2 linked regions of the Methylosinus trichosporium OB3b genome follow. The protein of the gene in region 2 interacts with the protein of the main gene of each other region in a pairwise test. Links are inferred from orthologs where the notes say so. Each region holds a gene or a part of one and is shown on either strand. Other genes may lie near its edges.

Evidence for each region.
Region 1: the proteins of grpE (region 2) and groL interact in binary tests that used the Escherichia coli proteins (3 or more experiments, as listed by UniProt). The link is inferred for Methylosinus trichosporium OB3b from one-to-one orthologs.

Annotation. Positions count from the first base shown.
Region 1 is NZ_CP023737.1:4,024,504-4,039,104, forward strand. Bases 969-3,896 are described here. They hold groL (chaperonin GroEL), read left to right. Parts: upstream 969-1,577; coding sequence 1,578-3,215; downstream 3,216-3,896. Other genes in these bases: groES (co-chaperone GroES), read left to right, coding at 1,240-1,527; CQW49_RS19070 (TonB-dependent receptor), read right to left, coding at 3,464-3,896. Also shown: CQW49_RS19050 (YchJ family protein), read left to right, coding at 1-332; peptidoglycan-binding protein LysM, read left to right, coding at 456-950; more of CQW49_RS19070, read right to left, coding at 3,897-5,968; CQW49_RS19075 (DUF2946 family protein), read right to left, coding at 6,051-6,419; CQW49_RS19080 (DUF2946 family protein), read left to right, coding at 6,568-6,960; CQW49_RS19085 (MotA/TolQ/ExbB proton channel family protein), read left to right, coding at 7,119-7,760; CQW49_RS19090 (ExbD/TolR family protein), read left to right, coding at 7,760-8,290; CQW49_RS19095 (hypothetical protein), read left to right, coding at 8,287-9,003; CQW49_RS19100 (hypothetical protein), read left to right, coding at 9,030-9,506; CQW49_RS19105 (energy transducer TonB family protein), read left to right, coding at 9,563-9,937; CQW49_RS24780 (hypothetical protein), read left to right, coding at 9,959-10,378; metH (methionine synthase), read right to left, coding at 10,539-14,270; metF (methylenetetrahydrofolate reductase [NAD(P)H]), read right to left, coding at 14,267-14,601.
Region 2 is NZ_CP023737.1:4,114,477-4,128,927, forward strand. Bases 10,071-12,848 are described here. They hold grpE (nucleotide exchange factor GrpE), read right to left. Parts: upstream 11,860-12,848; coding sequence 11,281-11,859; downstream 10,071-11,280. Other genes in these bases: CQW49_RS19505 (magnesium and cobalt transport protein CorA), read left to right, coding at 10,172-11,173; pepN (aminopeptidase N), read left to right, coding at 11,989-12,848. In the rest of the region: CQW49_RS19455 ([protein-PII] uridylyltransferase), read left to right, coding at 1-926; CQW49_RS19460 (Dps family protein), read right to left, coding at 936-1,481; CQW49_RS19465 (CDP-alcohol phosphatidyltransferase family protein), read right to left, coding at 1,564-2,292; CQW49_RS19470 (polysaccharide biosynthesis/export family protein), read right to left, coding at 2,627-3,790; response regulator FixJ, read right to left, coding at 3,957-4,676; CQW49_RS19480 (hypothetical protein), read left to right, coding at 5,029-5,433; CQW49_RS19485 (sensor histidine kinase), read right to left, coding at 5,439-6,896; CQW49_RS19490 (response regulator transcription factor), read right to left, coding at 6,880-7,563; CQW49_RS19495 (Do family serine endopeptidase), read right to left, coding at 7,726-9,249; CQW49_RS19500 (hypothetical protein), read left to right, coding at 9,551-9,970; more of pepN, read left to right, coding at 12,849-14,451. UniProt on the Escherichia coli protein: Participates actively in the response to hyperosmotic and heat shock by preventing the aggregation of stress-denatured proteins, in association with DnaK and GrpE. It is the nucleotide exchange factor for DnaK and may function as a thermosensor.

The sequences.
Region 1 (14,601 bases), 99 kb from region 2 along the record:
ATCGCGCCGGCTTTCATCGCGAGGCGGCGACCGGCTGGTCGAAAAATTCGCAATGGCTCGGCCTGGATGTCGAGGCGACGGCGGACGGCCAGCCGGGCGATGCGACCGGCCATGTCGACTTCACCGCCCATTATATCGCCGAAGGGCTGCGTCAGACGCATCGCGAGCGCGCCCTGTTCCGCTTCGAGGCGGCCGATCAGCGTTGGTATTTCGTCGAAGGCGAGGCCCGCAAGAGCGCGCCCGTCATCCGCGAGGCGCGGCCGGGCCGCAATGATCCTTGTTCTTGCGGGTCGGGCAAGAAATACAAGAAGTGCTGCGGCGCCGCCGCCTGAACGACCGGCCGTTCAGCCCCCCTGCGCCGCGCCGGCGCCCTCGACCCCGCCGTCTCCGCCCTATCTAAGCCGCACGCGAGCGAGAGCCTTCCCGCCGCGTCCATGCTGTGAAGGAGAAGACGAATGGGTCTCTTCAATTTCTGGAACCACGCCAAGAGCGGCGAGCCGATCGCCAAGGACGCGCCGGCTCCCAAGGGCGCGACCGAGAACGCCGCGGCGCCGCCCGAAGAATTGAAGAAGGAGATCGAGAAGCAGGGGCTCGACGCCTCCAAGATCGAGATCAATGTCGAAGGCGACAAGGTCAAGCTCGGCGGCAAGGCGGCCTCGACCAGCGAGGCGGAGAAGATCGTGCTCGCCGTAGGCAACACCAAGGGCGTCTCCCAGGTCGAGAGCAATATCGCTGTCGGCAAGACCGAGACCGAGTCGCTCTTCTACAAGGTGCGCCAGGGAGACACCTTGTGGAAGATCGCCGAGTCGCAATATGGCGCCGGCAAGGGCGGCAAATATGAGGAGATCTTCGCCGCCAACAAGCCGCTGCTGTCGGACCCGGACAAGATCTACCCCGGCCAGGTGCTGCGCATTCCCAAGACCGGGCAGGGCGCCGAAGCGCGTCGCTGACCGCCCCATCCGACGGCCGGAGCCCGAGCGCCCCGGCCGAATTCTTATCGGACCCGGGACGGCGCGACGCCGCTCTCGCCCGGCGCCTCAACTTTCTTTCCCAGCATAATCAGAAACTTGTTCTTCGCCGCGACGAAGTTCACGCCTCTCGCCTTGACAAGGCGGGGGCGCGTTCCTATGTCACCGCCTGCCTGCTGGCACTCGCCGCGGGTGAGTGCTAATGGGCATTTTACGCAATCTTCGCCCGCGCGTCGCGGCGACGCGCCGGCTCCAGATGAAGGAAGACGACATGGCGTTCCGTCCCCTCCACGACCGGGTCGTGGTCAAGCGCCTCGAGGGCGAGGACAAGACCAAAGGCGGCATCATCATTCCGGACACCGCCAAGGAAAAGCCCGCCGAGGGCAAGGTCATCGCCGTCGGCCCGGGCTCGCGCGACGAGAGCGGCAAGCTCGTCGCCCTCGATGTGAAGGAAGGCGACCGCGTGCTGTTCGGCAAATGGTCCGGCACCGAGGTCAAGATCGACGGGGAAGATCTCCTCATCATGAAGGAAAGCGACATTCTGGGCGTGATCGTCTGACGCCTCGCGCTTTCCCCGACATTCTCTTATTCCAACGGAGCTGAACGACAATGGCAGCCAAGGACATCCGTTTCTCCTCCGACGCGCGCGATCGTATCCTGCGCGGCGTCGAGATCCTCGCCAATGCGGTGAAGGTCACTCTCGGCCCCAAGGGCCGCAACGTCGTCATCGAGAAGAGCTTCGGCGCGCCGCGCATTACCAAGGACGGCGTCACCGTCGCCAAGGAGATCGAGCTCGCCGACAAGTTCGAGAATCTCGGCGCGCAGCTCGTTCGTGAGGTCGCCTCCAAGCAGAACGACACCGCCGGCGACGGCACCACGACGGCCACCGTGCTCGCCGCCGCCATCGCTCGCGAAGGTGCCAAGGCGGTCGCGGCCGGCCTCAACCCGCAGGATTTGAAGCGCGGCATCGACCTCGCGGTCGAGGCGGTGGTCGCCGACCTCAAGAAGAACTCCAAGAAGGTCACCTCCAACGACGAGATCGCCCAGGTCGGCACCATCTCGGCGAACGGCGACAGCTACATCGGCCAGGAGATCGCCAAGGCGGTGCAGAAGGTCGGCAATGAGGGCGTGATCACGGTGGAGGAGGCCAAGAGCCTCGACTCCGAGACCGTCATCGTCGAGGGCCTGCAGTTCGACCGCGGCTATCTCTCGCCTTACTTCATCACCAACGCCGAGCGTCTCATCGCCGAGCTCGAGGATCCCTATATCCTCATCCACGAGAAGAAGCTGTCGACGCTGCAGCCGCTGCTGCCGATCCTCGAGGCCGTTGTGCAGACCGGCAAGCCGCTGCTCATCATCGCCGAGGACGTCGAAGGCGAGGCGCTCGCCACTCTCGTCGTCAACAAGCTGCGCGGCGGTCTGAAGATCGCGGCCGTGAAGGCTCCGGGCTTCGGCGATCGCCGCAAGGCCATGCTCGAGGACATCGCCATCCTGACGGGCGGCCAGGTCGTCTCCGAGGATCTCGGCATCAAGCTCGAGAACGTCACTCTCCCGCTGCTCGGCCGCGCCAAGCGCATCCGCATCGACAAGGAGAACACGACGGTCATCGACGGCGCCGGCGAGAAGAAGGACATCGAGGCCCGCGTCCAGCAGATCAAGGCGCAGATCGAGGAGACCACCTCGGACTACGACCGTGAGAAGATGCAGGAGCGTCTCGCCAAGCTCGCGGGCGGCGTCGCGGTGATCCGCGTCGGCGGCGCGACCGAGGTCGAGGTGAAGGAGAAGAAGGACCGCGTCGACGACGCGCTCAACGCCACCCGCGCCGCGGTGCAGGAAGGCATCTCCCCCGGCGGCGGCGTCGCGCTGCTGCGCGCCATCGCCGCTCTCGCCGACATCAAGGTCGCCAATTCCGATCAGCAGACCGGCGTTTCGATCGTCCGCAAGGCGATCCAGGCTCCGGCGCGTCAGATCGTGGACAACGCCGGCGGCGACGGCGCGGTCGTGGTCGGCAAGCTGCTCGAGTCCACGGACTACAATCACGGCTATGACGCCCAGACCGGCGAATATGGCGATCTGCTGAAGTTCGGCATCATCGACCCGACCAAGGTCGTGCGCACGGCGCTGCAGGACGCGTCCTCGATCGCCGGCCTCATCGTCACCACCGAGGCGACGATCACCGAGCAGCCGAAGAAGGAGACCATGCCGGCGATGCCTCCGGGCGGCGGCATGGGCGGCATGGATTTCTGATCTCGCTTCCCCCGAGAAAAAACGAAGGCCCCGGAGCGATCCGGGGCCTTTTCTTCGTGATGTGCGCTGCGGCACAGCAGAGCATCGCCGGCTCGGGCGAAACATCGGCCTCGGAACCCCATGCCGCGCCGTCTTCCTCGAGAGACGGCGCTCTCCTGTCTTCTTTCGCGGCAAGCTTGCCCCGCCGCGAGGAAGCAAGGCGGCCCGGAGCGCGTATCGGCTCCGGGCCGCCCCATCTTACTCCGATCTCACCGCGCGAGGGCGGTGCGGAAGGCGTCGAACAGGCCCGGCTCGTCACCCTCGAAGAAGATGCCGCGCTCGCCGCGATTATGACCGAACTCGTATTTTCCTGAGAAGACGAAGGTCCGCTGCGGGAACGGGTGGAACAGGAAGTATTTATAGTTGTTGATGTTGTCGACGCCGAAGGCGAAGGAGATGTGCTGGTTCCATTTATACGAGATCTTGGTGTCGAGCACGAAGAAGCGGTCGAAGCTCTGATAGACGCCATGGGCGACGTCATTGTTGTCGAGCGTCGTCCACATGCGGCCCTGGAAGCGCGCCGCCGCGGTGAGCGCCCAATGCTCGTCCGGCCGATAGGTGGCGGCGAGCGTCCAGCGCCAGTCGGGCACGTTCGGCACATTCTTGCCGACGACCGAGGTGTTCCAGGGATAGGCCGTGGATGGGACCCAGCTGCTGTCGGCCAGAACCCGCGCGTCGAGATAAGTGAGGCTGCCCGAGAGCTCCAATCCCTTCAGCAGCACATTGTCCTTGCGCGCGGCGAGCTCGACGCCGCGATTGCGAATCTTGTCGACATTGCTGTTGGTCGTGGAGAGGACGTTGGTGCCGGCGAGATAGGAGCTCTGCGAAATGATCGCGTCGCGAACCTCCTCGTTGAAGAAGGAGACGCGCACATTGCCGTCCTCGCCGATCTTACGTTCCACCGCGATCTCGCTCGAAAGCGCGACCTCGGGCCGCAGATTGGGATTGGGGTTCACGTTCTGGCCTGTCGACGAGACCGTCGACAAATTATAGAGCTCCTTCGCGGTCGGGAAGCGATTGGCGAGGCCGATCGAGCCGGTGAGCGTCCAGTCCTCATCCGGCGTCCATTGCAGCGATCCCTTGGGGGAGAAGCGCGTGTGATAGAGATTGGGCTGATAGATCGGCTGCACGGAGTTCGGATTCGTGGCCGCGATCGCCGTCGCTGTCGAATTGACCGCGCTCGTCGGCAGCGACTGATTGTAGCCGTCCGTGGCTTCCCAATGCTCCCAGCGCCCGCCGACCGTGAATTTGACGTCGGGCCGGACTTTCCACGAGTCCTGGAACCAGAGCGCCTGTGTCCGCGTCGTTCCATTGCCCACCGAAAGGACGACGCCGGGATAGGCGGTGGCGGCCCCGGCGGTCCAATTGGACGTCAGATAGGTCGGATTGTTGAGGTGGAATTGATCGCCGTGCAATCCGAAGCTGACGTCATGACCGGAAAGGAATCCCTCCGGCCTCAAGATGCCCTTGAGATCGAGAAGCGTCCAATAGGTCCCGTCATAGCGCGCGTCCTTGCCGGCCTGCGTATAGCCGCCCGTCGCGAGCGCCGACCAGGGGCTGCGCTGATCGGATTGCAGATAGGTGAAATGTGAGGCCGAGATCTCGAAGTCGAACGGGCCGCCCGTGTTGGACTTCACCGCCAGCGCGTTGGTGAGCATCTTCTCCTGGATGCGGTAATACCCCGACCCGAAACTCTGCAAGGTCGAGCCGGAGAGGGCGGGCGTGGCCGAGAAGTTCTGGGTTCCAGGCGCGAGATAGTTGTCGGGGATCGAGGTTCCGTCATTCGACCAGAAGCCCAGCGTGTAGGTCGCGCGAATGGCCTGTGAGAAATCATAGGCGAGCTTCAACTTCGCGTTGATCTGATCGTTCTCGAGATTGCCGGTGCTGCCGACCACCACATTGGGCGCGCCGAATTTGTTCGTCGCCCAATAGGCGCCGGGATACATCACGCCGGCGCCCGTGGTCGCGTAAGTGAGCGGCTGCGTCGTGCCGTGCTGGTAGTTCGCGGAAACGAACCAGGAGAAATCGCCGACCTTGTCGCCGACCGAGGCGCTCGTGACCTCCGTATTGAACAGCTTGTTCGTTCCATAGAGCGAGAAATCCTGCAAGGACACGCTCTGCTTGGCGGTCACTTCCAGCTTGTCGGGCATGCGCGTCGTGATCTGCAGCACGCCGCCGAGCGAATTGCCCGGATATTGCGCCGAGAACGGGCCGTAGAGCATGTCGACTCGCTCGATCTCCTCCGGGGCGACGAGGCCCCAGCGCGGCGCGCCGATCGTATTGTCGTTGCCGATCAGCGCGGTCAGCAGCAGATCGTCCGCGTAGACGAGGCTGCGCGCGCTCGACGAGACGCCCCAGGTGCGCGTCTGAAGCACGGCTTGCGTATCGCCGTTGTTGCGTTTGCGCACGAACAGGCTCGGCAGATATTTGACCACGTCCTCGGTGTCGATGACATTGATCTTGTCCTCGATATCCTTGCGCGTGACGCTCGCCACCGTATTGGGCAGCTTGAATTTTTCGACCTGCGCGGACGTGCCGTCGGGGCGTGTCGGCGACCAGGTCGAGACCGGCGCCGGACGGGGCGAGCCCTCGGTCTGCGCGGCGCCGATATCGATGGTCGGCAGCGATTCTTGGGCGAAAGCGGGCGCGATGACGGACGCGCAGACGAGGAGCGCGCCGGCGGAGACGCCGCGCAGCAGATGATGACGATGCATGAACGATGTCCTTCCCTGGCGCCTGTGAAGGCGCATGCCGGAACACCGGCGCCGGCGGCGCCGAGTGCGAGATGATCGTGGCTCAGGAGAGGGACGGCGGGGCGCGCGCCGAGGCGTTGCGGTCGACGAAAAAGCGGACCAGCCCCTCGGCATAGACGAAGGAAAGACGAGCGCCGGAGGCGACGGCGAGCGGATCGACGGCGAGTATCCGCGCATGGAGCGGAGCGTCCCCCGAGCCGAAGAGGCAGAGGACGCAGGCGCCATGTCGATGGCCCGTCTCTCTCTGCGGCGCCTGCTCGGAGGCGTCGACGACGGTCGGGACGCGCGCCTCGCTATGCGTGAAGCCGCACAGCCGCGCGCCGCCGCTCTGCGGCGACGCGAATGCGCCGGCCGCGACCTGCGTCAGCAGGGCGAGGACGAAAAGGAGCCGGACGAAAGTGAGGAGCGCCATTGCCGAGGGGTACGCTGTTAACCGTGTCGAGACGAGCGGCGGCCATTAGAGCGTAGCGGAGAACAATTCCAAGACCCTGCAGATTGTCAGAAATTAAAAAATCCGTTAAGAGACATTTATGTCACAGGGCGGAGGCCTCAGAGCAGAAATGCGCGCGTTCCTCGCGATCGTCTCGGTTTGCGCGCTGCTATTCAGTGTCTTCGTCGCCGCTGCGCCGCATGCGTCGGCGCGCGCGGGCCTGCAGGGCGCTGCGCAGGGCGCCTCCGTTTTCTGTCATGATCGTGCGCCGAACGCCGCCTCCGTCGAGCGCGGGCCGGCCGAGAAGAACGGCGCCAAGAAGCAGAACTCCTGTCCATGCTGCCTCGCCGCCCATGCGGCCCCGGCGGTGCTGCCGGAGCGCGTGGCTCTTCTGTTGCGGCTCGAGCCGCCGGCGCCGATGCCCGCCGTCTTTGGCGTTCCTCCCATTTCGCTTCCGCATTTCGCGCTGCGCCAAGCCGTCAATTGCGCGCGCGCGCCGCCAGCGTTCGCGCCGCTCGCTTGAACGGACGCTTCGCGCGCCGCGCGGATGCGACGCCTATTCGGCCGCGCGCCGCCGGGACGGCGCTCGCGATTCGACGACGCTGCAAAGCCAAAGAAAACCAATCTAAAGATCGCCGGCGTCGCCGCGCGGTCGGGGAACCCCGAGCACGAGTGCGTCTCATGGAATATTCTTCGATTTCACCCGTAACCATGTTCATGAACGCCGGGCCTGTCGGCAAGGTGGTCATGGGAATGCTCATTCTCGCTTCCGTATGGACCTGGGTCCTCATCGTCGAGGGCGTCGTCTCGGTCGTGCGCATCGGCCGGGCGGCGCGCTCGGCGCGCGCCGGCGGCGCGGCGGGCCTGCTCGGGCCGGTCGAGGCGGCGGGCGAGCACGCCGGCTCCTTCGATCTCCCCGGCGAGTCGATCGGCGAGAAGCGCGAGCGCGTCGCCGAGATCATGAGCCGCGCGGGCCGCGAGCTGCTGACCAGCGCGGAAGGCGGCCTGCCCAATCTCGCGGTGATCTCGTCGGTCGCGCCATTCGTCGGCCTGTTCGGCACGGTGTGGGGCATCATGACCAGCTTCGCCGGCATCGCCCAGTCGCAGGACACGAGCCTCGCGGTGGTCGCGCCCGGCATCGCCGAGGCGCTCGCCGCCACCGCCTATGGCCTCGCGGCCGCCATTCCGGCCTCCGTCGGCTATAACCGCATCGGCGCGGCCTTCGCCCGCGCCGGCCAGCAGGTCGCGCATTACGTCGAGGACAAGGCGCTCGCCATCACCAGCGGCCATGCGGTCGTGACGCGCAAGCGGGAGGCGGCGTGATGGCTGGCCTTCCCACCCGCTTCAAGAATGGCGACAGCCTCTATCAGCCGCTCGCCGACATCAATGTGACGCCGCTCGTCGACGTCATGCTGGTGCTGCTCATCATCTTCATGGTGACGGCGCCTCTGCTCGCCAAGGGCATGAAGGTCAATCTGCCGCAATCCAAAGCCGCGCAGCCGCTCAATCCCAAGGAGCCGATCGTCATTGTCGTCTCCAAGGAGGGCAAGGTCGCGCTCGGCGCCGACGAGGTCGCTCCCGAGGCGCTGGTCGATATGGTGCGCGCCGCCATGGGCGACGATCTGAGCCGGGTCGTGCATCTGCGCGGCGACAAGGAAGCCAATTACGGCGAGGTGATCGCGGTGATGGATCGGCTGGCGATGAACGGCATCACCCATCTCGCCATTCTGACCGATTCGCGCAGCAAGACCGGCCAAGCGGCGGCCGGCGTCGCGCCTGCCGTCGGGGCGGCGCCCGCCGCCGCGCCGGCTCCCGCCGCGGTCCCGGCTCCGGCGGGAGGAGCGGCGAAATGACCGATGTCGCTTATTCTCCCGTCGAGGGTGGAGTGGGCGGCGACAGCGCCCCACCGCCCGTCAAGCCGCCGTGGCTGCGCGCGGCGAGCCTCTCGGGCGTCGTCCTGGCGCATGCGGGCGTCGCCTTTCTGCTGCTGAAGCTCGCCGTGCCGGCGATCACCAGCCTCGAATCGATCAGCATGGAGCTGGTGCCTCAGGGCGATTTCGTGGAATCGCAGGAGGTGACCGCGGCGGAGGAGGAGCCGCCGCCGCCCGAGGAGATCGAGCAGCCCGATCTCGCCATTCCGCCGCCGCAGGTGATGGCGCCCGACGCGCCGGTGCTACCGCAGCAGAAGGAAGTCGTCGAGCAGAAGAAAAAGAAGATCGTCGAACGCAAGCGCGAGATCGATCACGACAAGAAGCGTGAGGCGTCGGCGCGCCGGACAATCGGCGCTCCAGAGGGCCAGTCGCAGTCCAACGGCATGTCGCAGGCCGCCTATAAGGCGCTGCTGGCGGCGGCGATCCGCCGTCACGTGCCCGGCACGACCGCCCTCGGCGAAGGCACGGCCCATTGCTCGTTCCATGTGACCGCCGGCGGCGGCATCAGCGGAATTGCGGCCTCGGGCTCGTCTCCGGCGCATGCGGCGCTCGCGCGACAGATTCTCGGGTCTGTCCATGCTCCGCCGCCGCCGGGCGGGGGATTCCACGCCAGTCAGAGCTTTCACTTTCACTAAAAATGCAAATGCGGAGAAACGTCTAGATGAAGAAGCTCGCACTGATGACGGCCGCCCTCTTGATCGGCGGCCCCGCCTTCGCGGTCGAAGGCGACGCTGCGGCCCCCGAGGCCGCCCCGGCCATGGCCGATCATGGCGCGGCGGAAAAGCCGGCCAAGAAGAAGCCGACGACCCACGCCGCCTTGGGCGAGGAAAAGGGCAAGACGAAGGATAAGACTGAGAAGAAGGTGAGCGAGCAGAAGCCCGCTCTCTCCAAAAACGCCTATGTCAAGCTGCTCGCCGCTGAGCTCAAGCGTCATACGCCGACGAGCGCCGATGCGCAGACCGGCTCGATCCATGTGGCCTTCACGGTCGGCGCCTCTGGCCGCGTCGTCTCCCATAAGGTGCAGTCCTCGTCCAATCCGGCGTTGGAGCCGGTGGTCGGCCGCATTCTCGCGGCGGTCCACACGCCGACGCCGCCCGGCGGCGCCTTCACCGCGGTTCAGGAATTCAACTTTCATTGATCGCGCAGCGCGGCTCGCGGCGTTTGCCCGGGCCGCGCCGGATCGAATCCGGACGCATGATGAAACGTCACACCTTCGCCCTTCTGTGCGGGCTCACGTTGATCTGCGGCGACGTCGCCGCGATGGAAGACAAGGCCGGCGATCCCAAGCCGACCGCGGCGCCGGTGTCCTCCGGCCTGTCGCAGAGCAAGTTTCTCGGCCTGCTCTATAGCGAGATCGCCAAGCGCACGCCGATGAACAACACGCCGGGCCCCGGCTCGGCGACCGCCAATTTCCACATCGACGCGGCAGGCCGCGTCGACAAGGTGACGATCGCGCGCTCGAGCAGCGCCAAGCATGCGGAGCTGGTGCGCAAGATCCTCACCGGCCTGCAAGGCCCGCCGCCGCCGGCCGGATCGTTCGAGGGCTCGCAGACGTTCAATTTTCATTGAGTCTTCAAGGATATTGCACAAATGAAACTAATTGCGCTGACATTTGTTGGGTTTTTGTCGAGTGGTCTGCCAAATGCTTCCCTCGCCGCGGCAGTGCAGGAAGCCGGGCGTGCGGGCGATCGAGCGACTCGACAGCCACAGACCTGGCAAACGACGGACGAAGGACGCCAATGGATACGAGCCGTCTCCACGCGGCTCCAGAATCACACACCGGCAGCTTTATTGTTCAATCGCGGCGCAGTTACAGTGCTCTTCCGTGTCGATCGCGAGGGCAAGATTTTCGACGTGCGGGTGACGCCGGAATCGCCCAAGGAGGCGGCGGCGTTGCTTCTTTGGATTTTCGATGTGGTGCATCTGCCGCCTCCGCCCCCGGCGGCGATGCGTCAAGGCTGCTGCGCCCTCAGCCAAACGTTTAATTTAGGCAGACCACTGACGCCATAATCCGTACCACTCAGGTACTTTTCGTCGTGGGCTCGCGCGGCGGGCCTGTACGACTGCTCGCCGACGTTCAAATTGCACCGAGTGCGAGCTTTCACTTCATCCGACCCATCTATGCTAGGCCCCTTCTCCCGCAGGCAAGAGCAGGGGCGCGTCGTGAGGTCTATTGCGCCGGCTCGACCAGCTCGCTATGCGGCGCCGGCTCGTAGTTCAGCACCGGCCGCAGCCAGCGTTCGATCTCGGCGGTCTCGACGCCCTTGCGGGCGGCGTAATCCTCCACCTGATCGCGCTCGACTTTGGCGACGCCGAAATAATGCGCCTGCGGATGCGCGAAATAGAGACCGCTGACCGATGACGCCGGCGTCATCGCATAGCTCTCCGTCAGCGCGACGCCGGTGCGCTTCTCCGCCTCGAGCAGGCGGAAGATCGTCGCCTTCTCGGTGTGGTCGGGCTGCGCCGGATAGCCCGGCGCCGGACGAATGCCGCGATAAGTCTCGCCGATCAATTGCTCCGGCGTGAAGGTCTCATCGGCCGCATAGCCCCAGAACTCGCGGCGCACGCGCGCATGCATGCGCTCGGCGAAAGCTTCCGCCAGACGATCGGCGAGCGCCTTCACCATGATCGCCCCATAATCGTCGTTGGCGCGGGCGAAGCGCTCGGAAATCTTCGCCTCCTGCGCGCCGGCGGTGACGACGAAGGCGCCGATATAATCCGCGCCCGCGCCCTCGGGCGCGACGAAATCGGCGAGCGCCACATTGGGCTTGCCGTCCCGGCGCAGGAGCTGCTGACGTAGCGTATGCAGCGTCGCCAGCCGCTCGACGCGGCCTTCGCCGGTAAAGAGCGCAATGTCGTCGCCGACGGCGTTGGCGGGCCAGAAGCCGATCACAGCCTTCGGATTGAACCAGCGCTCCTCGACGATGCGCGCCAGCATCGTCTGCGCATCTTCGAACAATTGCTGCGCCGCCGCGCCGCGCTCGGAGTCCTCGAGCAGGGCGGGATAACGGCCCTTGAACTCCCATGTCTGGAAGAAGGGCGTCCAATCGATATAGGGGACGAGCTCTGCGACATCATAGGAGGCGAAGACGCGCGCGCCGAGAAAGCTCGGCTTCGGCGGCTCATAGGCGCTCCAATCGATCGCAAACGCATTGGCGCGCGCAGCGGCGAGAGACACCCGCTGCTTCTCGGCCTGGGCGCGCGCATGCGCTTCCGCGACCTTCTCATATTCCTCACGCGTCTTGGCGACATAATCGGCGCGCGAGGATTGCGACATCAGCGCCTGCGCGACGCCGACCGCGCGCGAGGCGTCGGTCACATAGACCGCCTGGCCCTTGCTGTAATTGGGGCTGATCTTCACCGCCGTATGCACGCGGCTCGTCGTCGCGCCGCCGATGAGCAGCGGCGCCGAAAAACCTTCGCGCTCCAGCTCCGAGGCGACGAAGCACATTTCGTCGAGCGACGGCGTGATGAGGCCGGAGAGGCCGATGATGTCGACCTTCTCGGCCTTCGCCGTCTCCAGAATCTTCGCGGTCGGGACCATCACGCCGAGATCGATGATCTCGAAGTTGTTGCAGCCGAGCACGACGCCGACGATGTTCTTGCCGATGTCGTGAACGTCGCCCTTCACCGTCGCCAGCAGGATTTTTCCGGCGGAGGAGCGCGTCTCCTTGTTCTCCTCCATGTAAGGCAGGAGACGCGCCACCGCCTGCTTCATCACGCGCGCGGATTTCACCACTTGCGGCAGGAACATCTTGCCCTGGCCGAAGAGATCGCCGACGACATTCATGCCGGCCATCAGCGGGCCTTCGATCACATCGAGCGGCCGCGCGCTCGCGAGGCGCGCCTCCTCGACATCCTGATCGACATAATCGGCGACGCCATTGACGAGCGCATATTCCAAGCGCTTCTCGACGCTGGCCTCGCGCCAAGCGGCGTCCTTCTCCGCAGACTTGGCGCCGGCGCCCTTGAAGCGCTCGGCCATATCGACGAGGCGCTCGGTCGCATCCGGGCGCCGATTGCGCACGACGTCCTCGCAGGCTTCGCGCAGCTCGGGATCGATCTTTTCATAGACGGCGAGCTGGCCGGCGTTGACGATGCCCATATCCATGCCCGCCGCAATGGCGTGATAGAGGAACACCGAATGCATCGCCTCGCGCACCGGCTCGTTGCCGCGGAAGGAGAAAGAGAGATTGGAGACGCCGCCCGACACATGCGCATGGGGCAGGGTGGTCTTGATCGCGCGCGCCGCGTCGATGAAGTCGACGCCGTAATTGCAATGCTCCTCGATGCCGGTCGCGACGGCGAAGATGTTGGGATCGAAGATGATGTCCTGCGGCGGAAAGCCCACTTCCTCGACGAGAATCTTATAGGCGCGGCCGGAGATCTCCACCTTGCGGGCGAAAGTGTCGGCCTGTCCCGCCTCGTCGAAGGCCATGACGACGACGGCGGCGCCATAGCGCTTCACCTTGGTCGCCGCCTCGATGAACTTCTCCTCGCCTTCCTTCAGCGAGATGGAATTGACGACGCCCTTGCCCTGCAGGCATTGCAGGCCCGCTTCGATCACCTCGAACTTCGATGAATCGACCATCACCGGTACGCGCGCGATGTCTGGCTCGGCGGCGAGAAGATTGAGGAACTCGACCATGGCCTTCTTCGAATCGAGCAGGCCCTCGTCCATATTGATGTCGATCACCTGCGCGCCATTGGCCACCTGATCGCGCGCGACATCGAGCGCGGCGGCGTAATCGCCATTGGTGATCAGCTTGCGGAACTTGGCCGAGCCGGTGACATTGGTGCGCTCGCCGACATTGACGAAGGGAATGTCCTTGGTGAGCGTGAAAGGCTCGAGGCCGGAAAGGCGCAGCAGCGGCTCGATCTCGGGAATGGCGCGCGGCGCGACGCCCTTCACGGCGCCGGCGATGGCGGCGATATGCGGCGGCGTGGTGCCGCAGCAGCCGCCGACCACATTGACGAGGCCGGACTTCGCAAATTCGCCGACGAGCTCGGCCATATATTCGGGACTCTCGTCATAGAGGCCGAATTCATTGGGCAGGCCGGCGTTGGGGAAGGCGCAGATGCGCGTGTCGGCGATGCGCGACACCTCGGCGATATGCTGGCGCATCTCGCGCGCGCCGAGCGCGCAATTGAAGCCGATCGAGAACGGCTTCGCGTGCTGAATAGAGTTCCAGAAGGCGGCGGCCGTCTGGCCGGAGAGCGTGCGGCCGGAGAGATCGGTGATGGTGCCCGAGATCATCACCGGAAAGCGCGTGCCGACCTTTTCGAACGCGTCCTCGACGGCATAGATCGCGGCCTTGGCGTTCAGCGTGTCGAAGATCGTCTCGATCAGCAGAATATCGGCGCCGCCCTCGATTAGGCCGAGCGCCTCCTCGTGATAAGCGGCGCGCAGATCCTCGAATGTGACGGCGCGAAAGCCGGGATTGGACACGTCGGGCGAGATCGAGGCGGTGCGATTGGTCGGGCCCATGGAGCCGGCGACGAAGCGCGGAACGCCGGTCTCGCGCGCCACCGCGTCGGCGGCCTTGCGCGCGAGACGCGCGCCTTCGAGATTGAGCTCGTAGACGATATGCTCGAGACCATAGTCTGCCTGCGCGATCGCGGTGCAGGAGAAGGTGTTGGTCTCGATGATGTCGGCGCCGGCCTCGAGATAGGCGCGATGGATCGCCTCGATCGCGTCCGGCTGCGTCAGCGTCAGCAGATCATTATTGCCGCGCAGATCCTTCGGATGGTCCTTGAATCGCTCGCCGCGGAAATCGGCCTCCGTGAATTTGTGGCGCTGGATCATCGTGCCCATGGCGCCGTCGAGGACGAGAATGCGCTCGCTCGCGGCCTGCTCCAGCGCGGCGAGAATCTTCGGTCCGTGGTTCTTGTCGAAGCTCATGCTGCGGCTTTCTCGGTAACGGGACGCACGCCCAGAAGATGACAGATCGCGAAGACGAGGTCGGCGCGATTATTGGTGTAGAAGTGAAATTCGCGCACGCCATTCTCGGCGAGGCCGAGCACCTGCTCGGCGGCGACGGCGGCGGCGATGAGACGGCGGGTGACGGGATCGTCGTCCAATCCCTCGAAGCGATCGGCGAGCCAGCCGGGCACGCTCGCGCCGGCCTTGCGCGCGAAATTGGCGGTCTGCTTGAAGTTCTGCACCGGCATGATGCCGGGCACGATCGGAATTTTTATGCCGCGTTTGCGCGCCTTGTCGAGAAAGCGGAAAT
Region 2 (14,451 bases):
CGGTCGGGCCCGGCGTGCTCGACGCCTGGAAGGCGCAGCTGCTCAATGTTCTCTATTGGGAGACCGAGGTGGTGCTCGGCGGCGGCCATTCGGCGGCCGATCGCAAGAGCCGCGTCGCTTTCGCCAAGGAGGAGCTGCGCGCCGCGCTCGGCGAGTGGGGCGCCGCCGAGTTCGACGCTTATGCGCAGCGGCATTATTCGGCCTATTGGCTGAAGGCCGATCTGCCGCGCAAGGTCCGCCATGCGCGCCTGTTGCGCGAGCTGAACAATGCGCAGGCGCCGCTCGCCACCACAGTCGATCTCGACACCAAGAGCGGCGCGGTGGAGCTGACCGTCGTCGCGCAGGACCATCGACGGCTGCTGTCGATCATCGCCGGCGCCTGCGCCGCGAGCGGCGCCAATATCGTCGACGCCCATATCTTCACCACGGCCGACGGGCTCGCGCTCGACACCATCTTCTTCTCGCGCGCCTTCCCGCTCGACGAGGACGAGACGCGCCGCGCGCGCCGCGTCGCCGATTACATCGAGAAGGCGCTGCGCGGCGAGATCGCCATCTCCGAGGCCGTGGCCGCGCGCAGCGCCAAGGACCGCTCCCTCGCCTTCGACATCGCGCCCGACATCGTCATCGACAACAGCTTCTCCAATGTCGCGACCGTCATCGAGGTGTCGGGCCTCGACCGCGTCGGCCTGCTGTTCGATCTGACCAACGCCATCTCCAACCTCAACCTCAACATCGGCTCGGCCCATATCGTCACCTTCGGCGAGCGGGCTGTCGATTCTTTCTATGTCACCGATCTCACGGGCGGAAAGATCCTCTCCGCCTCGCGCCAGGCGACGATCAAGCGGCAATTGCTCGAGGTCTTCGCTCCGGCGCGGGAGAAGCGCGCGCGGGCGCGCGAGGCCGGCGGGACGCCGGCTCAGCCGTAGAGCTTTCGATCAGGCGTTGCCGCGGCGGCCGGCCTCGAACAGGAACCAGATGCGCCGCTCAGTCTCGTCGATCCAGGTCTCCAACAGCGAGGCGCTCGCTATGTCGCCCTGCTCGTCGCAGATCGAATGGGCTTCGCGCATGCGCAGCGCCAGAGCGCCATTATCGTCGCGCAATTCGGCGAGCATGTCCTGCGGATCGACATAATCCGCGTCATTGTCCGGAATGCGCTGCAATCTGGCGATGTGGCCGATCGAGCGCAGCGTCGCGCCGCCGACCTTGCGCACGCGCTCGGCGACGTCGTCGGTCATGGCGAAAATCTGCTGTCCCTGCTCGTCGAGCAGCAGATGATAGTCGCGGAAATGCGGCCCGGACATGTGCCAGTGGAAATTCTTGGTCTTGAGATAGAGCGCGAAAATATCGGCCAGCACGGCGTTGAGCGCGCCGGACACGTCGCGCGTCGCGTCGGCGGAGAGGGCGGTGGGCGTGTCGAGCGCGGCCTTCTGACGGGCGCGAACGTCACGATTGCCGGTGTGAGCTTCTCTATGAGCTGCCATGGGATGGTCTCCGGATGGGATCATCCGGACCAAATATGCCGCTCGCCGCGCCTTCCCATTGCGAGCAGGGGAGTTTTTTTGCCTATCGCAGCGACGCGCCCTGGAGCTGCGGGGCCGGCTCGGCGGCGGGCGGCGGCGGCAGGGTCTGGGGCTCGGCCGTTTCGCGCCGGCGCGGCGCCGGCAGGCGATGGACCGTCGCGCTCGCGCCGACGTCCTCCTCCGCCTCCATCTTCGCGAGATCGCGGCGAACCATCAGCACGAACAAAGTGAAGGCGACGGCCGACAGGCCGCCCACCGACACGTCGATCCAGGCGAACCGCAGGATCCGCGCCTCGATCAGGCCGGGGCCGGCCCAATGCGCGATCAGCGCCCACACCGCCACCAGAATCCGGAACTCCGTCGCTCCCATTCCGCCGTAGGACAGGCGATGCACCCCCTCCGTCGCCACGCGGAGATAGGTGTAGGAGCTCATCAGCAGATAGAGCGACAGCACGAACAGCGCCGACGGCATGGTGAAAAAAGGCGACGCCCCGAGCCCCACCACGATCAGGCTCATCGCGATCAGATCGCTCGAATGATCCAGAAGGAAGCCGTAGCGAGGCCGCTCGATCGACCGGTGCCGCGCCAGCGACCCGTCCAGCGAATCGCCGAACCAGTTCGTCGCCAGCCCCGCCACCACCAGCGCCAGGAACCACGCCGACCAATGGCACAGCAGAAACCCCGCCCCCGTCGCCGCCGCTCCCAGCAGCCCGACCGCCGTCAGCTGGTCCGGCAGCACCCAGGTCGGAAGGCGCTGAACGATTGCGCCCAAGAGCCGTCGCTCGCAAGTCGCCAGCACGCTCGTGTTCAATCGATCCGCCAAGAAGCCCCCTCGACAATTGTGAAGCGCTCGGCGCCTCGCGACGCGGCTTCGCCCCATTTCCGACGCCAGGCGTTCCATGCGCCTCATACGGCGCCGAACTCGGATGAACCGAACCCGAACTTCTACACACCGCAGCCGATCCGAACGCCGTCGCGCCTCGGTCCTGCGAGTCCCTCGAATCGCATGTCCGTCTGTGGCGCCGCAGCATTCGGCCAGCTTCAGCTTGCCTGCGACGCTCCGCCCCGTCAACCGATTATCGGCGCCCCTGCGGCGGTTTTCGGCCTTATTTGATCCGCGACTCCGTGCGAATCCCCTGGACCGCCGGCTGCGTCAGCATCGACACCAATTTCAGCACCTTGCCCGCCTCCGTCAGACCGGCGTTCGAAACGAACAGAATGTCCTTGTCACGCATCGCGAAGCGGCGCGCCGCGAACAGCGCCTTCGGGTCCCGCATGTCCAGATGATAGACCACAGGAACTTGCGCCCGCGCCGCCAGCTCGGGCGGCGTCGCCGGATATTGCGACACGATCCCGCTCGGCTCGTAGCGCAGCACGAAAAGGCCCGACGGATCGGCCTGCTGATCCTCGATCCCGCCGGCCTTGCCGATCGCCTCCTCCAGCGTCAGGCTGCGCGCGCCGAACTCCAGCACCGAGTTCGACCCCAACGCCCCCGCCACGGTGAAGGTCTGCGGCGTGTGCTCCACCGTCACCATGTCGCCAGGTCGTACATAAATATCTTCGCGCGGGGTCGCCAAGAGAGCGCCGAGCGGCACGCGTGCGGTGCGGTCGCCACGCGTCAGGCTGACGAAGGTCTCATGCACAGGCGTCTTGAACCCGCCGGCCGAGGCGATCACATCCATCACCCGGTCGCCGCGCAGCGTCAGCGGCACGCGCGCGCCCTGCGACACCTCGCCGGTCACCGTCACCATGTTCGACACATTGTGCGTCACCGTCACCAGCGCCTGCGGCTCGATCGCCTTGCCGCGCAGCCGCTCGACGATGAGCGCCTCGACCTCTTGCTGGCTGCGGCCGGCGACCTGGATGCGCCCGGCGTAGGGCACGGTGACCGAGCCGTCCCGCGCGACCGTCTGCTCGGGGATTGTCGCCGAGCGCGAGCCGGGGCTCGTGTGGTCGCCGCCGCCGGAGGAGAACAGACCGCCGGCCGTCGCCTCCCAGACCGTGATCTGCAACGCGTCGCCGACGCCGATCGGCTGCGAGGCCAACGCGCGATAATCTCCGAAAGACCCGCGCAGCGACGGTTCCCGCCGCCGCGCCAACACCTCGAGCGAAAAATCGTCGATCTCGACCCCGACGAAGGCCGGCGTGGCCGAAGCCGTCGCCTCGACTATCGAATCACCCGACGGCCCACTGCCCGGAAGAAAAGAGCAGCCCGCCAGCAACGCTACCCCCGACAAAGCCGCAAACCGCAGAAAAAGCTTCGAGTCCACTGGCGCCTCGACATAGCGCGGCGACGCGGCTCCCACGGAGAGCGGGCCGCGGCCGTGCGAGCGACGAGGTCGGAAGGGCCCCCACGGGCCGAGCCGGCAGCGTCGCGCCGAGGAGTTATGCCGCAAATTTGACCGCCATGCTACAGGCAGAGCCGACACATGGACGTCAGCCCTTGCCGCGCGGCTGCTCCGCGGCTGCCGCGGAGGCGGCGAGCGACATGCGCACCAGCTCGGAGAGGCTGCCGGCGTTCATCTTCAACATCACATTGGCGCGATGCACCTCGACCGTGCGCACGCTGATGCCGAGCTCGCGGCCGATGCTCTTGTTCGGCATGCCGTCGAGCAGGCGCGCCAGCACCTCGCTCTCGCGCGCCGTCAGCGTCTGCATGCGCGCCTGGATGGTCTGTGTCTCGGCGGCGCGGAACTGCTCCTCGCGCTCGAAGGCGAGCGCGAGCCGCACGCAGGCGATCAGCGCCTCATTGTCGAAGGGCTTCTCGAGAAAGTCGAATGCGCCCTGCTTCATCGCCTGCACCGCCAGATCGACGTCGGCGTAAGCGGTGATGACGACGACCGGCAGCGACAATTGCCGAGTCTTCATCTCCTCGAGCAGCTCGATGCCGGTCATCTCCGGCATGCGCGCGTCGGTGACGACGCAACCGGGCGAGCCGGGCTGGACATGGGTGAGAAAGACGCTGGCGCTCTCATGCGCCTCGACGCGCAGACCTTCGGTGGACAGCAGCAGCGCCAGCGAGTCCCTGACGGCGTCGTCGTCGTCGATGATGTGGACGGTGGCGTGCTCATTGGTCGTTCCGGGCGCGGGAGCGAATGTCGGGCGAGCGGCGGCGACATCGGCGAGCGCGCTCGCTTGCTGCGATATGTGAGCCATGGAGCTTTTGATCTCTTCAGCAGAATGACGAGGCGCGATGCGCGCCGGCGATCAGCTCGCGCCGCTGGCGTGGCGGCGTCACATGTCGAGCCGCGGCGCGCGGCGGGGGAGGGCGCGACGGCGGCGCGGCCGCGCGATTTGCGCGCGCATGGCTTCGTGTCGAGATGATCATCGCAACATGCCCCAATTATTCGACAACACGGAAGAACATGCGCGCCGGCAGCGCACCATGTCGTAGCGCTCGCGGCGAAACCCGCGCTATAGGCATTATTCTGAGCGCGGCGACGATTGACAAACTGGGGAATACACGTAGCCCGCAAGCGATACGCGAAAGCCGGTGATGAAGTGTTCAATGTTTATTCGTCGGCATGCCCCGTCGATGCTCGCTGTGGTCATGCTCGCCGGCGCGACAAGCGGCGCATTCGCGCAGCATCGGCAGGACGAACGCGACGAATGGTTGCGCCGCGTCGATGCTGCGCGCCAGGATCATGACGCCTTCGCGGCGCGGGCCGCCGCCGCCTTTCGCGACGCGGTGGAGGCGCGGCGAAACGCGTCGAGCGCGCAGACTTTGCGTCTCGACGATCCGACATTGCGGCCGGGCGACATTATCGTCACGCCGACCAGCCTGCTGCTGTTCAAGGGCGCGCAGAGCGCTGTCTGTGAAGATGATTTCGAGCGCGTCGACGATCTGCGAGCGCGCGCTCTGCCGCATGGGCGTGCGCTGCGCGCCATTCTGCGCGCCCGCGTCCGTCGCTGACGCGATTATCTCGCCGCTTCGCGCGCCGCGAGACCAGCGCCGAGATTGGTCTGAGGAACAGAAGCCGCGCCGCCTTGGCGCATCGGCGCCGATCGCGCCGGCAGATCGAGAGCGACGCGCAGCCCTGGCCGATTGTCGTCGATACGCAGGGCGCCGCCATGTAGGCGCGCGACGGCGGCCGCAAGCGACAGGCCGAGGCCGGAGCCGGGCCGCGAACGCGAATTCTCGAGCCGCACGAAACGGCTGGTCACTCGATCGCGATCCTTCTCGGCGATGCCCGGCCCGCGATCGGCCACGGCGATCTCGACGCGATCGCCGACGCGCCGCGCCTCCACGGCGATCACCGCGCCCGGCGACGGCGCGCCATATTTCAGCGCATTGTCGACGAGATTGACCAGCGCCTGGCCGAGCAGCTCGCGATTGCCGAGCAGCGTCAATCCGGGCTCCGCGTGCAGCGCCAAATGCGCGCCGCGCTCCTCGGCGACCGGCTCGTACATCTCGACGATGTCGGCCGTCACCCGGCTCGCGTCGAACTCGCTGCAGAAGTCGCTGCAATAGCCGGCCTCGGCGCGCGCGATCATCAGCAGCGCGTCGAAGATGCGGATCAAGCCGTCCGACTCCTCTATGAGCCCGGCGAGCGCCTCGCGATATTGGTCCTCGGTCAGATGGGCGCGCAGCGCCTCGTCGGCGCGGTTGCGCAGCCTGGTCAGCGGCGTCTTCAGGTCGTGCGCGATATTGTCGGAGACCTCGCGCAGGCCGGTCATCAATTCGTCGATACGCTCCAGCATGGCGTTGAGATTGCCGGCGAGGCGGTCGAGCTCGTCGTCGGCGCCCATCAGCGGCAGGCGTTGCTTCAAATCGCCGCCCATGATGCGCTGCGCCGAGGCGGACATCTTGTCGAGCCGCGCCAAGATGCGCCGCGCGACGAAAATGCCGCCGAGCGTGCCGATGGCGACAAGCCAGAACAAGGAGGTGACGAGCGCCTTGCCGAGAATCGCGTGCAACATCTTGCGATCGTGCAGATCATAGCCGACGAGCAGGCGGAATCCGTCCGGCAGCACGAACAGCCGCATGAGCGCGCGATGATGCGGCGTCGTCTCGCCGCGGCGCTGATACACCGACTCGACGAGCTCGGAGCCCGCGGGCAGATCGCGCGGCATGGCGGCGATATTGCCGACGACGTGCTCGCCGGCGAAGGTCGTCACCAGATAGAGCGAGGCGCCGGGCGAGCGCACGCGCCGCTCGACCACATCGACCAACTGGCGGATGCCGCCTTCCGCATATTGCTCGGCGAGGCCGCGAATATCCGCGTCGATCGTTTGCGCGGTCTGCTCGTCGAACAGATCCTCGACATGGATTTTCACGCGCGTCAGCACCAGCGCCGCGCCGAAGGCGAACAGCACGAGATAGGCGAGCGACAGCCGAAAGGCCGTCGTTCGGAAGAGTCTAGCGAGCGCCTTCACGGATCATATATCCCGCGCCGCGGATCGTGTGCAGGAGCGGCGTCTCGCGGCTCTTGTCGATCTTGGCGCGCAGCCTGGAGATGTGGACGTCGATCACATTGGTCTGGGGGTCGAAATGATAATCCCAGACATTCTCGAGCAGCATGGTGCGCGTCACCACCTGCCCCGCATGTTTCATCAGATATTCGAGCAGGCGGAACTCGCGCGGCTGCAGCACGATCTCCTGTCCTGCGGAGGTGACCTTATGGGCGAGGCGATCGAGCTCGAGATCGCCGACGCGATAGACGGTCTCCTCCTGCTTCGCGCCGCCGCGCCGGCGCGCCAGCGCCTCGACGCGGGCGAGCAGCTCGGAGAAGGCGTAGGGCTTGGCGACATAATCGTCGCCGCCGGCGCGCAGGCCCTTCACGCGGTCGTCCACCTGGCCGAGCGCCGAGAGGATCAGCGCCGGCGTCTCGATCTTCTGCTCGCGCAGGCCCGAGATCAGCGAGAGGCCGTCGAGCCGCGGCAGCATGCGGTCGACGACGATCACGTCGTAGCGACCATCGGAGGCAGCCGCATAGCCGGCGAGGCCGTCGACCTCATGGTCGGCGACATGGCCCTGCTCGCGGAACGCCTTGACGAGATAGGCGCCGGCTTCCGAATCGTCCTCGACGATCAATATGCGCATTTCCTTCATATAGCGCACCTTCAGCAAAAACGGCAGACCGGCGGGGGCGCGCCGGTCTGCCGGAGAGACGCCGAGAGGAGACGGAATCTCCCGGCGCCCTTGCTTGCGCGGGTCCGCTTCGCGCGGGGGGTGGGGGCTATGGCGGCCCTACGCAAGAAGTCGTTAAGACGCCGGACTGACGGAGAGCGCCACGAAGCGCGTCCCACCCTGCGATTTCACGCGCAGCAGCACGGATTTGCGCCCCTCCTTCTTCACCGCGTCGATGGCGTCGGAGAGATCGCCGGGCCGCTTCATCGATCGACCATTGGCCTCGAGGATCACATCGCCCTGCTGCAGGCCCTTCTGCGCCGCCGAGCCATTGGGGTCGATGCCGACGACGATCAGACCCTCCCCGCCGCCGCGGCCGCGCAGCTCGGAGGCCGGCGCCACCTCTATGCCATAGGCCGCGAGAGCGGAGCCCTGCTCCACGCCGTCGTCCTCGGTCTCGGTCGCGGCCTCCTTCTCGGACGGCAGCTTGCCGAGCTTCAGCCGCGCGGTCTTCTCGGAGCCGCCGCGCAGATAAGTGATGTCGGCGGTCTTGCCCGGCCCGAGCGTGGCGATGCGTCGGGCGAGCTCGCGCGGATTGTCGATCTTCTGCCCATCGACCGCGGTGATCACATCGCCGGACTTCAGCCCCGCCGCATCGGCCGGGCCGCCGCGCTGCGGCTGCGCAACCAGCGCGCCTTTCGTGGATTTGAGGCCGAGGCTCTCGGCGATCTCCTGGGTGACCGGCTGAATCTGCACGCCGATCCAGCCGCGCGCCACCTGACCCTTGTCCTTCAGCGCCGCGATCACATCCTTGGCGACCTCGGCCGGAATGGCGAAGCCGATGCCGATCGATCCCCCCGAGGGCGAGTAGATCGCCGTGTTGACGCCGATCACCTGGCCGCGCTCGTCGAAGGAGGGACCGCCGGAATTGCCGCGGTTCACCGGAGCGTCGATCTGCAGGAAGTCGTCGTAAGGACCGGCGCCGATGTCGCGTCCGCGCGCCGAGACGATGCCGGCGGTCACCGTGCCGCCGAGGCCGAACGGATTGCCGACTGCGATCACCCAGTCGCCGATGCGCGGGCTCGTGCTCGCCCAGTCGACATGCGCCAGCTTGTTGCCGTCGCTGATCTTCAGCAGCGCGAGATCGGTGCGCTTGTCGGTCCCGACGATCTTGGCCGGCAGCGTGCGGCCGTCGTCGAAGCTCACCTCCACTTGAGTCGCATGCTCGACGACGTGGTTGTTGGTCACCACATAGCCGTCGCTGGTGATGACGAAGCCGGAGCCCTGCGCCTGGGTGACATGCTTCTGGCGGCGCCCCTGCGGCGGGCCGAAATGACGGAAGAAGCGGTAGAGCGGATCATCCGGCGAGAGCTCGGGCGGCATTCCCGGAACGCCCTCCTCCGGGCCGCCGCCGACCTCGATCGCCTTGGTCTTGATCGCCACCACGGCCGGCTTCACGCGCTCGACCAGATCGGCGAAGGATTTGGGCCCGAGCCCGGCGGGAGCGGTCTGGCTCTCGACCGGCGGCGCCTCGGCCATGGCGAAGCCCGCGAGCGGCGTCGCTAGCGTGGCGCCGAGCGCAAGAGCGGCGACGCCGGAGAAGAGGGCCATGCGGAAAGGGCGATGCTCGGGCCGGCGCCAGCGCGCGGTTCGGCCCATGGCGAAAGCTCGACGAAAAAGCAGAGGCGAGGTCATCAAACCGTCTCCATCGATCTGGCGCGCGACCGTCGGGGGCGCGCGGGGCGGATCGTCCGCCGTTGCCGAGGAAAATGGGGCCGCCCGGCTTACGCGGCAGTGGCGGCCGGATGAAACTTTCGTAAGGCGTGGAATGGCCGCGCTCGGCGGGCAAATCGGCTCGCGGGTAAATCTCATGGCGACGCGCAGGCGCACGTCCTTGGACGGCGCCATGCGCTCTCGGCCAGACTCTGCGCGTCCAGAACCATCAGGAGGACGCGGACCCATGCCGAGCTTCGCCTTCGACGACCGCAACATCGAATGGAAGCGCCTCGCCGGCGCCGAGCATCTGTGGCTGTCGGTGCTCGATATCGACGAGAGCAATGGATTGATCCATGTGCTGTATAAATTCGCCGGCAATGAGAAGATCCTGCTGCATCGCCACAAGACGCTGAACAAGACCTTCGTGATTCAGGGCGAGCACCGGCTCTATCACCCGAATGGGGAGATCAAGGAGATGCGGCCGGTCGGCAGCTACAAGGTGAGCCCGCCCTCACCCGATCCGCATCGCGAAGGCGGCGGCGACAAGGATGTGATCGTGTTCTTCACGATCTATGGCGGCAAGGACACGCTGTATGAAATTCTCGACGACGATCTCAATGTCGTCGCTCCGCTCACGGTCGAGGATTTTCGTGCGCTGATGTGAGGCGCAATCTCGACGTTCCCTCCTTCTCCCGCCCTGCGCGCCGCTTGCGCGGGCTTGGCGAAACCGCGACGCCGCGAGACCTGCCGGGCCTTTCACCGTAACTCTCCAAGCGCGGGGCGGGAGATCGGCGCGTTTCCGCCTTAACCTTTCATTCATGTGTTCGGCCTCTCGTCTGCGCATGCCTCATGCTGGACGAACGCCATGAATGATCCATCGCATCACCCCGCTCACGAGCCCGGCGTGGTGGCCGCCGCCGTCTACGCCAGCGGCAAGCGATTGCAGGATATCGACATCGACGCCGCCGGCGCCTTCGCGGCGCAGCCGGGGAATGTGGTGTGGATCGGGCTGCACGAGCCTTCGCTGGCGCTGCTCGCGCGCGTGCAGCGCCAGTTCGGGCTGCATCCGCTCGCCATCGAGGACGCCGGCAAGGCGCATCAATATCCCAAGCTCGAGCAATATGGAGACGGGCTGTTCATCGTCGCGCGCACGGCGCAGATGGAGAATGGCCGCATCGCCTTCGGCGAGACGCATCTCTTCGTCGGCAAGGGCTATGTGCTGTCGATCCGCCACGGCGCCTCGCGCTCCTACGCGCAGGTGCGCGAGCGCTGTGAGGCGGCGCCGCACGGCCTCTCCGAGGGCGAGGACTATATCGTCTACGCCATTCTCGATTTCATCGTCGACGATTATTTCCCCGTGCTCGCGACGATCAACTCCGAGGTCGAGGCGATCGAGGACGCCATTCTGGAGCACACGCCGGGGCGCGCCCAAATCGATCGGCTCTACACGCTGCGCCGCGATCTGCTGCGGCTCGGCAACGCCGTCGCGCCGCTCGTCGACGTCTGCCAGCGGCTCGAGCATACGCAAGTCATGGCGATCGATCCGGCCATGCAGCCGCATTTCCGCGACGTGACCGACCATATTCGCCGCGTGCGCGAATCGATCGACACCTTGCGCGAGGTGCTGGCCTTCGCCTTCGAGGCGAGCCTGATGAACGGCCAGATGCAGCAGACCGAGATCGCCCGGCGGCTCGCGGCCTGGGCGGCCATTCTCGCCGTGCCGACGGCGATCGCCGGCATTTATGGGATGAATTTCGAGCATATGCCGGAGCTGAAATGGCGCTTCGGCTATTTTTACATCCTGGGCGCGATCACGGGGACATGCGCGTTTCTCTATTGGCGGTTCCGCCGCAACGGGTGGCTGTGAGGCTCGCCGTCATCGCGAGGAGCGCAGCGACGAAGCGATCCAGGGGCCGCCCCACGGCTCTGGATTGCTTCGCCTTCGGCTCGCAATGACGGGGGGAGCGTCGGCGATCACCCCTTGGGTCCGCCGCGAGCGACGCCGACCTTGGCCGGGCGGAGCACGCGCTCGCCGATCAGATAGCCGGGCTCGACCACTTGCGCGACCGTGCCATTGGGCACGCTCTCGTCGGGGATTTCGAACAGCGCCTCGTGCTGATTGGGGTCGAAGCGCTGGCCCTTGGCCTCGATGCGCTTGACGCCGAAACGGCCGAGCCGGGACAGGAAGTCACGCTCGGTGAGCTCCATGCCCTCGATCAGCGTGACGACGCTCTGGTCCAGAGTCTCCCGCGCGCCGACCGGCACGCTCTCGACCGCGCGGCGCAGATTATCGGCGAAGGTCAGCATTTCGCGCGCGAAATTGGCGACGCCATAGACCTTGGCGTCGGCGACCTCCTTCTCGGTCCGCCGTCGCATATTCTCCATATCGGCGAGCGTGCGCAGCAGCTTGTCCTTCAGGCCGGCCGCTTCCGCCCTCAGCGCCTCCAGCTCGGACCCGGCCTCGGCCGCCGTCTCCGCCGGCGCCTCGGCCTCGCCCGCCAGCGGCGGGACCTCTCCGGGCGGCGTGGTCTCGGTCTTCTTATCTTCGCTCATGATCTCTTCCATTGGCGTGAAACGTCCCCGATATCAGGGCGCCGACCCGCAAAATCAAGTCGGAGCCGCGCCACCATCGTTGCGCGGGACGGCGCCCCGGGTGTAGGGGTTGATGAACTTCGAGGTCCCATGCGCAATCCACCGCCCCAGGGCATTCGTCTCGCCGATTATCGGCCGCCGGATTTCCTCATCGACTCGGTCGATCTCGATATTTCGCTGCATCGCAGCAAGACGCGAGTCGTCTCGCGGCTGGCGATTCGCCGCAATCCGAAAGGACGCCCCGGCGCCGAGCTGACGCTCGACGGCGACGGGCTGGTCCTGCGCCGCCTGCTGCTCGACGGCGCCAGCGTCGCGGCCGAGGCGACGCCGGACGCGCTGACGCTGCACGCGACGCCCGACGCGCCCTTCGTGCTGGAGATCGAGACCGAGGTCGACCCCGCCGCCAACACCCAGCTCTCCGGGCTCTATCGCTCGGGCTCGGCCTATTGCACGCAATGCGAGGCCGAGGGCTTTCGCCGCATCACCTATTTCCTCGACCGTCCCGATGTGCTCAGCGTCTTCACGACGCGCATCGAGGCCGATGTCGCCGAGGCGCCGGTTCTGCTCGGCAATGGCAACCGCATCGACGCGGGCGCGCTCGAGGGCGGCCGGCATTTCGCGCTCTGGCGCGATCCCTTCCCCAAGCCGAGCTATCTCTTCGCGCTCGTCGGCGGCGATCTTAGCCATATTTCCGAGCGCTTCGCCACGCGCTCGGGCCGCATGGTCGATCTTGCGATCTATGTCGAGCACGGCAAGGAGAAATACGCGTCCTACGCCATGGATTCTCTCATTCGCTCCATGCGCTGGGACGAGGAGGTCTTCGGCCGCGAATATGATCTCGATGTGTTCAACATCGTCGCCGTCTCCGATTTCAACATGGGGGCGATGGAGAACAAGGGCCTCAACATCTTCAACGACAAATATGTGCTGGCCTCGCCCGAGACCGCGACCGACGGCGACTACGCCGGCGTCGAATCGGTGATCGCGCATGAATATTTCCACAATTGGACCGGCAATCGCATCACCTGCCGCGACTGGTTCCAGCTGTGCCTGAAGGAGGGCCTCACCGTCTTCCGCGACCAGGAGTTCTCGGCCGACCAGCGCTCGCGCGCGGTCAAGCGCATTTCCGACGTGCGCGGCCTGCGCCTGCAGCAGTTCCCGGAGGACGCGGGGCCGCTCGCCCATTCGGTGCGGCCCAATATCTATCACGAGATCAACAACTTCTACACGGCGACCGTCTATGAGAAGGGCGCCGAGATCATCCGCATGCTGAAGACGCTGATCGGCGCCGATGATTTCGCCAAAGGCATGACGCTCTATTTCGACCGTTTCGACGGAACGGCGGCGACGATCGAGGATTTCCTCTCCTGCTTCGCCGAGGCTTCGGGGCGCGACCTCTCACAGTTCTCGCTCTGGTACGAGCAGGCCGGCACGCCGCTCGTCACCGTCGAAAGCGACTATGACGCCGCGGCGAAGCGGCTGACGCTCAGCTTCGAGCAATCGACGCCGGCGACGCCCGGGCAGAGCGAGAAGAAGCCTTTCGTCATTCCGCTGGCGCTCGGCCTCATCGGCGAGAATGGCGACGAGATTCCGCTCGTCTCGCGCGAGGCCGGCGCGCAGGAATGCGAGCGCGGGCTGATCGAGCTCACGACGCAAAAGCGCGTCGTCGCCTTCGAGAATGTCGGCTCGCATCCGGTGGTCTCGCTGCTGCGCGGCTTTTCCGCGCCGGTGCGGCTCGCGCCGCCGCAAGCGGCCGAGGATCTGCAGCGGCTGCTCGCGCACGACAGCGACCCGTTCAATCGCTGGCAGGCGGCGCAGAGCCTCGCCCTGCGCTCGATCTTCGCGCGCATAGAGGCGGCGCGAGGCGGCCCGGCGGCCGAGGCCGACGGCCCCTTCTTCGATGCGCTCGGCCGGCTGGTCGAGGCGCCGGAGCGCGATCCGAGCCTCGTCGCGCAGGCGCTGTCGCTGCCCTCCGATATCGATATCGCCCGCGAGATCGGCCGCGACGTCGATCCGGATGTGATCTTCTCCGCCCGCTCGGGGCTGCGCCGCGATCTCGGCCGCCGTCTGTCCGCCGCGCTCGCCGACGCGCGCGCGCGGCTCGTCCCGGCCGAAGGCTTCTCGCCCGACGCCGGGAGCGCAGGCCGCCGCGCGCTGCGCAACGCCGCCCTGGACCTCATCGCCGCCGGCGATCCGGGGCAGGGCGGGGCGCTGGCCGAGCGGCAATTCGGCGAAGCGACGAATATGACCGACCGGCTCGCGGCGCTCTCGACCCTGTCGCTGCTGCCGGGCGAAGCGCGGGAGGCGGCTTTCGAGGCCTTCTATGCGCGCTACGCCGGCGATCACCTCGTGCTCGACAAATGGTTCGCGCTGCAATCGACAATCCCCGAGGCGGAGACGACGAAGCGCGTCGCGCAGCTGATGGAGCATAAGGATTTCTCGCTCGCCAATCCCAATCGGGTGCGGGCGGTGGTCGGGGCCTTCGCCAATGGCAATCCGACGCGCTTCCACGCGCTCGACGGCTCGGGCTATGATCTGCTGGCGAGCGTGGTG